Regions from separate parts of the Delftia sp. WSY_16 genome, predicted to be linked through region 2. Evidence: riboswitches for the same ligand, from Rfam matches in the RefSeq annotation. Region 2 holds a riboswitch; the other holds the start of a gene.

Region 1 (5,071 bases), on a different contig from region 2:
CGGATGGAGGTTTCCCGCCGCATCCTTGGATGTCCCGCTCTGTATGGTTCGTACCGACGTGGTCAGTGTCGGCGCAAAGACGATGGAAACATCGGCACTCGGATCCAGCGTTTGCAGCGTGTAGTTGGCTGCCTGAATGGCCGCTCGCAGCGTACATGCGCCAGCAAAGGTGCCCCCCAGCGTGCTGACACAGGTGGTTGGTGTCGTTGCATTGGCATTGGGAGCGTCGCTGTTGTCGGTGACCGTGAAGACGATGGTCGCCGCCAGTGCCGTGGATGAGATACCCGCGCATGAAAGCAGCAGCAAAGAGAAAAGGCACTTCGCTGCACGCCACTTGCGAAAAAATGCCGAACCAGGCAGGCGATTGAGAGCATGCATGATATTCCCCGTTCTCTCAAGGAGATATGACAGGAAAATGATTTTCCCAATGGCAATGGCCATCAGTTGTACCCAGCGCATTTGCATCGCCGTACCTCGGATAGTTCTATTTGAATCACGAGCCCACAACTCACCTTGCAGCCGGTGAGTTTGGAAGCAAAATTTTTCGCGCAGATCCTGCGCGTCAATCAAAAAAAGGCGGATTTCCATCAACGCTTGCGCGCTGCTCCACTGCCCATTGAGCGGGCACACCTTCAGTCGGGTTTGCGACGCAAAACATTCCTCCCTCGACAAACCATATTCACCGTGCTTGTATTTTTTCAGTGACGGACCAGTTTCCATGGACCCGCACCTGTGCAACGGTAAGTCGCCTATCAGACATATAGACAACCCATGGTTAACCCATGCAGGTCCAATCGACCAGAACATGCACTGACAAACCACTGCACATATCGATAGGCTAAATCATGTTTTTTTCTATTTCAATAGTTTTTTTACATGAAACCAGAGACTCGTACCAGCGCTACGAGGGAGGCGCTTGAACGATCTAGGGAATACCCTGAATCAGCCACACCACATACAGGTAACTGGTGGTATCCCCAATACGACTGGAGCTGGCTGCGCAAGCCCCATAGAATCGCCCCTGCAGGAGAGCAGGCGGGCGCCACGGTGCCGAGCCTCACCGAAGGCGCAAACTCCCATACACGCTCAGGTTCCGTACTGCAAACACAACATGCCGTCTGGAGAGCCGCCGCACGCAATGTGCGGCGCACCGAAGGAGCAAGCCCCGTTCCCATGGACGGCGGTGAATCTCTCAGGTACCAAGGACAGGGGGAGCGGCAGCTGCGTCACGACGGACGCCGGCTGCCTGCTATCCAGACCATAGCGGCCAGCTTTCGCGTGACCCGGCACATGCCTTTGAAAGGGCATCGTCATGCGCGTCATCGTTCTCGGAGCCGGTCTGATCGGCACCACGTCGGCCTACTATCTGCAATCCCTCGGTCATGAAGTGACCGTCATCGACCGCCAGGCCGCGCCCGGCGCCGAAACCAGCTTCGCCAACGGCGGGCAGATCTCGGTCAGCCACGCGGAGCCCTGGGCCAACCCCGGCGCACCGCTGAAGCTGCTGGGCTGGCTGGGCCGGCAGGACGCCCCCCTGCTCTTCCGCCTGCGCGCCGACATGCGCCAGTGGCTCTGGGGCCTGTCCTTCCTGCGCAACTGCACGCCCGCGCGCACGCGCCACAACATCCAGCAGATCGTTCGCCTGGGCACCTACAGCCGCGAGGCCCTGCAGCAGCTGCGTGCCGACACCGGCATCCAGTACGAGCAGCGCACGCAGGGCATCCTGCACTTCTATACGAACGCCCGCGAGTTCGAGGGCGCGCTCAAGCCCACCGAGCAGATGCAGACCCTGGGCTGCGACCGCCGCCTGATCGATGCCGACGAAGCCGTGCGCCTGGAGCCGGCTCTGGCCCATGTGCGCGGGCAGATAGCGGGCGCCACCTATACGGCCGAGGATGAATCAGGCGACGCCAACCTCTTCACACGCGAGCTGGCGCGCATCGCCGCCGCCACGGGCGTGCAGTTCCGCCACGGCCACCACGTCATGGCGCTGCGCACCACGGGTGCGGGCGCCAGCCGCCATATCGACCATGTGGAGGTGACCAATGCCGATGGCCGCTACGAACGCATCCAGGGCGACGCCTATGTGCTGGCCATGGGCTCGTTCAGCCCGCTGCTGGCCCAGCCGCTGGGACTGCACCTGCCCATCTACCCGGCCAAGGGCTACTCCGTGACCCTGCCGGTGCTGGACCCCGCCAAGGCCTACCAGGTCAGCCTCACGGACGACGAGTTCAAGCTGGTGTTCTCGCGCTACACGGGCGCGCAAGGCGACCGCCTGCGCATTGCGGGCACGGCCGAGTTCAACGGCTACGACCGCAACCTGGACCCCGTGCGTTGCGAGGCCATCGTGCGGCGCGTGCAGCAGCTGTTCCCCGGCGCCGGCGATACCGGCCGCGCCCAGTTCTGGAGCGGCCTGCGCCCCGCCACGCCCAGCAATGTGCCGCTGATCGGACGCTCGCCCATCGCCAACCTGTTCCTGAACACCGGCCACGGCACGCTGGGCTGGACCCATGCCTGCGGCTCCGGCATGGCGCTGGCCGACCTGGTCAGCGGCAGGCAGCCGGCCGTGGATTTCGATTTTCTGGGAGCCGCAGCCATGGACCCGGATCGCAGCGCAGGCACGGTTCGCCCGCGCGCGGTCTGAGGTGCAGACGGTGTGTACCGTGTGTACGGCGTGTACGACGCCTAGGCAGTGAACACCGTCAACACCCCGGCGAAGCGGTGCAGGCGGGCGTCCATGATCTCGGCTTCGGCAACGAAGCCGATCAATGGCACATCGCCCAGTGCGTGGCGCAGGGTGCGCAGTTCGGCATCGGGGCCGCCGAACAGGCCGCCGCCGCGGCCCCGGCAACTGATGTAGATGGCGCCACGGATGCGGGGCTGTGCCTCGCCTTCGGGCGCCGCCTCCTCGGGCTCCGCCGCATCGCGCAGCGCAGCGCCCAGTTGCAGCAGTTCCTGGCGCGCCACCTGGGCCTGGCGGCGGCAGAAGATCACCGAATGCCCGGCCTCCACGGCCGAGGACAGGGCCACGCCCTGGCGCAGCGGGTCCAGGCCAACCAGGGTCAGCACCTGGGCCTCTTCGGTCAGCACGCCGTGGGCCAGGCCCCGGCCCGGCGGCGCAATGGCCGCCAGCGTGGTGCGGACCGTGGTCAGCGCGGGCTGCCAGTCGCTGCCTTCCAGCTCCACGCCCAGCAGCTGCAGCAGGCGCTGCAGGGCCGGATCGCCATCGAGCCCGGTGACCAGGGCGCCGCGCGCCTCGGTGATCTCCAGCCCCTCGCCCAGCGGCACGCAGCCCTGGGCCATGCCCGTGATGCAGGGCACGCCGGCACCGAAGGCCACGCCTGAAAAGCCGCCACGAAAAATGCCGCGCGCGTCCGCATGCTGCGCATGCAGATCCTCGGTACGGCAGGCGATCTGCACGCCCTCCACGCCATCTTCCCCGTCATCGCCCACGCCGCCGAACAGCAGGCCGGACTCGGTGCGCTCGGACAGCTCGTACAGCAGCTCGGCCAGCTCGGGCTGGCCGCCTGCGGCATGGACCAGGGCCGAATGGGCGGTGAAGCCGGCCTCGCCGCCAGGCGCATGCAGGGGCGCCAGGCCCGAATACAGGCGGTAGTGGGCGGCCGGTACATCCAGCAGCATCACCGCGAGCGCGGTTCCTGACAGGTACTCATGCGACATGGCCAGAACGCCGCCGGCCGAGCAGCCGGCCCAGTCCGCCACATGGGGCAGGGCCCTGGCCAGATGCTGCAGCAGCGGCCGTGCGTGGGCGGCATGCGCATGGGACAGGTACACCAGTCCCAGACGGGGCCGCTGCGCGTGGCCGGGCCCGGCCATCTGCAAGCGCAGCTGCTGCAGCACCGCGTCGGCCGCGGCGCGCCAGTCGGAATGGCTGGCATGGCCTACAGGAAACAACGACATACCAACCTTCTTTCTAGCCCCGCCAGCACCCGGCTTGCGGGTGGCTGGGGCCTTGCGCATCCATGGGTCCGGCCCGATCGGTCAACGCGCCGGCCGGCTCTTGGCTGCCGGCTTGCTGGCGGCCGGCGCCTTGGCTCCAGCCTTTGCAGCGGTTTTCCTGGCAGCCGCTTTGGCGGGAGCCTTGGCAGCGGTCCTGGGGGCTTCGGCCTGCACCGCAGCCTTGGCCGCCGGCTTTGCGGACGGCGCCTTGGCAGGGGAGACCGCCGCCGCCTTGCCCGCCTGCGCAGCAAAGGCGCTGGCCTGTGCCGCCATGCGGTCCATGGTGGCCTTGGCCAGGTCACCGGCCATGCCGGTGGCGCGCTGGGCGGCCGCCACGGCCTCCGGGGCCATGGGCTCGGCCATGGCCTTGGCGGCGATCTGCTGGAACTGCTGGGTCAACGCGCCCCACCACTGCATGGCCTGGCCCATGGCGGCGGCCTGGGCGGACTCGTCCTTGGGCGCCGCAGTCTCCGCGGCTGCGGGTCTGTCGGCGGCCTTGGCCGCCTCGGGGGCTGCAGGCGGCGCGGCAGCGGCCTGTGCGGGCTCGGGCTGCGGCTTTTCCTTCTTGCTCGCCCGGCTGGCGGCCGAGGACATGGGCCAGTCCGAAAGGTCGCCCTGCCCCGCGCTGGCGGCGCCCTTGGCCGCGGCGGTTGCGGCTGCAGGGAACTGGAAGGCCTGCGCCAGCTCGCCCATGCTGACGTTCATGCCCTGCAAGGTGGACAGCGTCATGCGCTGCACTTCCAGGGCCTGGATGGTGGCGGCCAGCGCCTTGCCGTTCTGGTCGAGCCAGAACTGCACGGCCTTGAGTTCGGTGATGCGCTTGTCCACCTCTTCGATGCTCACCGTGGGCGCCACCCATTCGGGCAGGCGCCCCAGGGGCCGGGCGGTGGCCGATCCTGCACTCTGGGCCAGGCCCTGCAGGAAGTCGAAACCGGGGATGAACTTGCCGAAACCGAAGGAGGACGCATCACTCATGGCAGCACTCGCTAGGACTGGGTTGGAAGAACATGCCGGTGAAGCACACCGGCCATGCGCTCAGCTTAACCCAGGCACACGCCAAGTCCATCGCAAGTCATGCACGGCCCGCTGCGCACAAACCCGGTGGATGACA
Region 2 (5,071 bases):
GCCGGATGGAGGGCGGGACGATGGCGTCGATCAGCGCATCGCGCGATGCCGCGCCGATGGCGCTGAGCATGTGGGCCTCGTCTTCGGGCGCGATGCCGATATGGCGGGCCACGAATTCGGTGGCGTTCTCGAGGGCGGCAAGGGGCTGGGTGGAGGACATCAGCATGGAGGGACCTGTCTCAAAAGCTGAAAAGCGCCAGGGCGGGCCCTGGCGCCCGTCCTGGCCGGAAAGTGGCGTCAGTTGCTCTGGGCAAAGGCCGTGTAGGCGGCTTCGTCGAGCAGCGCGGCCAGCTGGCCTGCGTCGCTGAGCTTGACCTTGAAGAACCAGCCTTCGCCCAGCGGGTCGCTGTTGGCCAGGGAGGGGTCGTCGCGCAGGGCCTCGTTGACTTCGACGATCTCGCCGCTGACGGGCATGTAGACATCGGCGGCGGCCTTGACGGACTCGACCACGCCGGCCACATCGCCCTGGTTGAAGCTGGTGCCCACGGCGGGCAGGTCGACGAACACCACGTCGCCCAGCGCGTCCTGCGCGTGGAGGGTGATGCCGACGATGGCCGCGTCAGGGTTGGCGGCGTTGATCCACTCGTGGTCCTTGGAATACTGGATGCTCATGGCTTGCTCCGATAGAAACTGAAAAGAAACCTGTGAAAGGCGGTTTGAGAAAGGTCAGTGCGCACTGTAGCGGCATGCGATGGCAGGAAAAACGAATCCGCCGAACTCGATCCACGCCAAGCGCGCAGGCTGTCCTCAACCGCGGTGATAGCGGGGCGCCACGAAGGGCGTGGCCTGCACCTGCATGGGCACGGCCTTGCCGCGCACCATGGCCTGCAGCGTGGTGCCGATGGCGGCGCTGCCCGGCTCCACATAGGCCAGTGCCACGGGCTGGTTCAGCGTGGGCGACAGCAGGCCGCTGGTGACCTGGCCGACCTTGCGGCCGCCGGCATCCAGCAGTTCCGTGCCTTCGCGCACGGGCACGCGCTCCAGGGCCACCAGGCCCACGCGCTTGCGCGTGAGCAGCTCGGGCGATTGCAGCTGGGCCAGCACGGTGGCCGCGCCGGGAAAGCCGCCTTCGCGCTCGCCACCTGCGCGGCGGACCTTCTGCACGGCCCAGTTCAGGGCGGCCTCGGCCGGGGTGGTGGTCGTGTCCAGATCGTTGCCGTACAGGCACAGGCCGGCTTCCAGGCGCAGCGAATTGCGCGCGCCCAGGCCCACGGGCCTGACTTCGGGCTGGGCCAGCAGGGCACGGGCAAAGGCCTCGGCGTGGCTGGCGGGCAAGGAGATCTCGAAGCCGTCCTCGCCGGTATAGCCGCTGCGCGTGATGTACAGCTCGGCCCCCTCCCAGTCGAAGTGGCCGCCTGTCATGAACACCAGGCCGGCCGTGTCGGGCAGCAGGCGCTCCATGGCGGCTGCGGCCTGCGGGCCCTGCAGCGCCAGCAGGCCCCGGTCGAACTGGGGCTCGATTTCACAGCGCTGGCCGATGCGGGCCTGGATGTGCGCCAGGTCTTCGTGCTTGCAGGCGCCGTTGACGATCAGGAACAGGTCGTCCTCGCGGCGCACGAACATCAGGTCGTCCAGAATGCCGCCCGCCTCATTGAGCAGCAGGCCGTAGCGCTGGCGGTGTTCGCCCAGGCCCAGCACGTCCATGGGCATCAGCGACTCCAGCGCGGCCCCGGCGTCGGCACCGCGCAGGCTGATCTGGCCCATGTGCGAGACATCGAACAGGCCTGCCGCCTCGCGGGTGTGCAGGTGCTCGGCCATCAGCCCCTGCGGGTATTGCACGGGCATGGAGTAGCCGGCAAACGGCACCATGCGCGCGCCCAGTTCCTGGTGCAGGTCGAACAGCGGGGTCCTGAGCAGATCGGTGGTGGAGGCAGCGGACAAGGAGGGCTCTCTTTCAGGCAAGGAACAAGGCATAACGCCATCCCGGTCCTCCGGGATGTGCTGCCCTGCTGTCCGCTTTACCTGAGAGATTCACCCGCACCTTCCATGCGTGGGGCTTGCTCCTTCGGTGGATGGGGCACACCGCCGTGCCCTGCATCTCTCTCCAGCTAGGAACGCCTGCGGCCGTGGCGGCAGGCGGTGCCAGTCCTTTTGCCTGAGCGTTCGGGGCGAACCCTGCGCCTTCGGCGGTGCCGCTGCCTGCGACCGTTGCGGCCGGGCGGGCACTCTCTCCTGACCGGCGCATTCTAGCTGCGGCCAGCGTCCGCGCGGCTTCGGGATTTCCGCGGGCCGGCTGCAACTCCATGCGCTTGCCTGCATGGATGCATTTGCAAATTGCATAACTGTCTAAAAAATCTCCTACATTGAGGTGCATCGATATATGAAATCTCGTGAGCGAGAAGGAAGAAGCGCACATGCAGCAGACGCTGGGAGACACATTGGCCTGGCCGGCACGTTACCTGCCGAACAAGGAAGCCCTGGTCGCGTGGGAGGGCGGCGAGCGCCGCGCCTGGACCTACGCCCAGCTCGATGCCGAAGTCAACCGCCACGCCCACGGCCTGGCCGAGCTGGGCATAGGCCATGGCGACGTGGTCGCGGCCTTTCTCTACAACACGCCGGCCTTTGTTTTCACCATGCTGGCGGCCGCGCGCCTGGGCGCCATCTTCAACCCCATCAACTACCGGCTGGCGGCGCAGGAGCTGGCCTTCATCCTCAAGGACGGCGCAGCGCGCGCCCTGGTCTTCGAGCACGAGGGCGGCGAGGTGGCCGCACGCGCCCAGGCCCTGCTCAAGGCCGAAGGCGGCGGCACTGGCGCAGGCATCGAGCACTGGATCTTTGCCGACGATGCCCCGGCCGACCCGCTGCCGGTCTGGGCCACGCAGCGCCTGTCCGCCCTGGCCAGGGGCCGCAGCAGCGCGCCGCCCCAGGCCCATGTGCGCGAGAGCGACCCCTGCATCCTCATGTACACCAGCGGCACCACGGGCCGGCCCAAGGGCGTGCTGCATACGCACCGCAGCAAGCTGGCGCACAACGCCCTCATGCACCAGACCATGCAGTTCACGCGCGACGACGTGGGCCTGGCCATGGCGCCGCTCAACCACACGGCCGAGCTGCACACCAGCTTTCTGCCGCGCCTGCAGGCCGGCGCCACCCAGGTGCTGCTGCGCCGCTTCGACGTGGCCGAGGCCTGGCGCCTGATCCGCGAAGAGCGCGTGAGCTTCTTCTTCGCGGCGCCCACCATGATCACCATGCTGCTGGCCGACCCCATCGCCTCGCCTGAGCAGGCGCCCGCGCTGAGGCTGGTGGAGTACGGCGGCGCCTCCATGGCGCCGCACCTGATCCGCGAATGGACGCGCAAGGTCGGCAGCGATCTGGTCCAGGTCTACGGCACCACCGAAATGGGGCCCTGCATGTCCGTCCTGCTGCCGCGAGAGCAACTCTCGCACGCGGGCTCGGCCGGGCTGCCCTCCATGGGCCATGACCTCATCGTGGCCCGCTTGCGCGAAGACAACGCCCCCACCGACCCGGCCGAGGCCTGCCTGCCCGGCGAGGTGGGCGAAATCCTCGTGCGCGGCCCCTGCATGATGGCCGGCTACCTCAACCGCCCCGACGCCAACACCCGCGCCCTGGCGCACGGCTGGTACCACACGGGCGACCTGGGCCACATCGACGACGACGGCTATCTCTGGATCCGCGACCGCATCGACTACATGATCAATTCGGGTGCCGAGAACGTCTATCCGCGTGAGGTGGAAGACGCGCTGGTCGAACACGCCGATGTGCTCGAGGTCGCCGTCATCGGCGAGGCCGACGAGCGCTGGGGCCAGATCGTCGCCGCCCACGTGGTTGCCAAGCCGGGCGCCACACCCACGGCCGAGGCGCTGGACGCCTTCCTGGTCCACGGCGACCGCCTGGCTGCCTACAAGCGCCCGCGCCGCTACCACTTCCGCGAGGCCCTGCCCAAGACGGCCAGCGGGAAGATACAGAAGCAGTTGCTGAGGGTGGTGGTGGCAGCCTGAGGCTGCGGCCTGCACTTACTTCTGTGTTTGCCCCTGCGCAGTACAGCACTGCGCCATCGAGTTGCGCAGCCACCGATGCATGGCATCCCCCTGCTTGCGCACATGCCAGGCCTGCTGGTAGGCGAACCGGGGCAGCTCCAGCGGAGGAGTGAAGCGGCGCAGCGTTTTGTGGCGGCGCAGGTCGCCAATGGCGCGGCTGCCCACGGTCAGCACGAGGTCGGTGCCTGCCAGCACCTCCAGCGCCGCGCTCCAGTGGGGCAGGGCCAGCACCACGCGGCGGCTCAGGCCTTGGGCGGCCAGCGCCCGTTCGATCTCCTCGCTGGCGTCGGGCCGCATGGCCAGCATGACGTGCGGGCGCTGCAGCCAGTCCTGCAGTGACAGCCCGCCGCGTGCCGGCAGCACGGCCTGGTCGGCCACGCTCACGAACTGTTCCTGGAACAGATCCTGCACCTCGATGCCCTCGGGCAGGTCGGGTACGTCGGGGAAGGGCCCCAGGGCCAGGTCCAGTTCGCCATCGGCCAGCTGGGCCAGCATCACCTCGCGCGTGGACTGGCTGATGGCCAGGTCCAGCCCGGGTGCGTGCTGGCGCAGATGCCGCATCAGCGGCGGGAGCACGATGCGCGATGCGTAGTCCGACAGCGCCAGCCGCAGCCGTCCGCGTGCGTGGGCCGGGTCGAACTCCGCCTGTGCCAGCAAGCCGTTGAGGCTGCCCAGCGCATCCGCCAGCGGTTGCACCAGGCCTTGTGCGCGTGCCGTCAGCGCCATGCGGCCGCCGCGCCGCACCAGCAACGGGTCGCCCAGATGTTCGCGCAGCTGCGCCAGCGAATGGCTCATGGCCGGCTGGCTCTTGTGCAGACGCAGGGCCGCACGCGTCACATGTTTTTCGGCCAGCAGGGCGTGCAGGGCCAGCAGCAGGTTGAGGTCGATCCGGCGCAGTTCATCCATGCCATGAATATAGACCGTGCACACAAACAATTTCCATCAACATGCTGGATGCGAGAGCATGCAGGCATCGATTGACAGAAGAAGAAAGGTCTTGCCGCATGACAGGTAAAAGCACATTCACCGCCCTTGCTCCCGTGGCCCTGGCGCTGCTGGCGGGGGCCATCCTG

What was found. Region 2 has a riboswitch for glycine ahead of gcvT (glycine cleavage system aminomethyltransferase GcvT). Riboswitches for the same ligand answer to the same signal wherever they lie in the genome.
Region 1: another riboswitch for glycine. It lies ahead of ACF8O7_RS17400 (D-amino acid dehydrogenase); the one in region 2 lies ahead of gcvT (glycine cleavage system aminomethyltransferase GcvT).

Annotation. Positions count from the first base shown of each region.
Region 1 is NZ_JBICKS010000032.1:32,335-37,405, reverse strand. It holds partial or broken gene ACF8O7_RS17405 (invasin domain 3-containing protein) at 1-720, opposite strand, end outside; glycine riboswitch at 1,109-1,219, shown strand; gene ACF8O7_RS17400 (D-amino acid dehydrogenase) at 1,313-2,644, shown strand; gene ACF8O7_RS17395 (FIST N-terminal domain-containing protein) at 2,686-3,921, opposite strand; gene ACF8O7_RS17390 (PhaM family polyhydroxyalkanoate granule multifunctional regulatory protein) at 4,003-4,935, opposite strand.
Region 2 is NZ_JBICKS010000040.1:950,476-955,546, reverse strand. It holds gene gcvP (aminomethyl-transferring glycine dehydrogenase) at 1-166, opposite strand, end outside; gene gcvH (glycine cleavage system protein GcvH) at 238-612, opposite strand; gene gcvT (glycine cleavage system aminomethyltransferase GcvT) at 748-1,914, opposite strand; glycine riboswitch at 1,940-2,058, opposite strand; glycine riboswitch at 2,074-2,185, opposite strand; gene ACF8O7_RS24040 (fatty acid--CoA ligase) at 2,355-3,959, shown strand; gene ACF8O7_RS24035 (LysR family transcriptional regulator) at 3,975-4,904, opposite strand; gene ACF8O7_RS24030 (DMT family transporter) at 5,003-5,071, shown strand, end outside.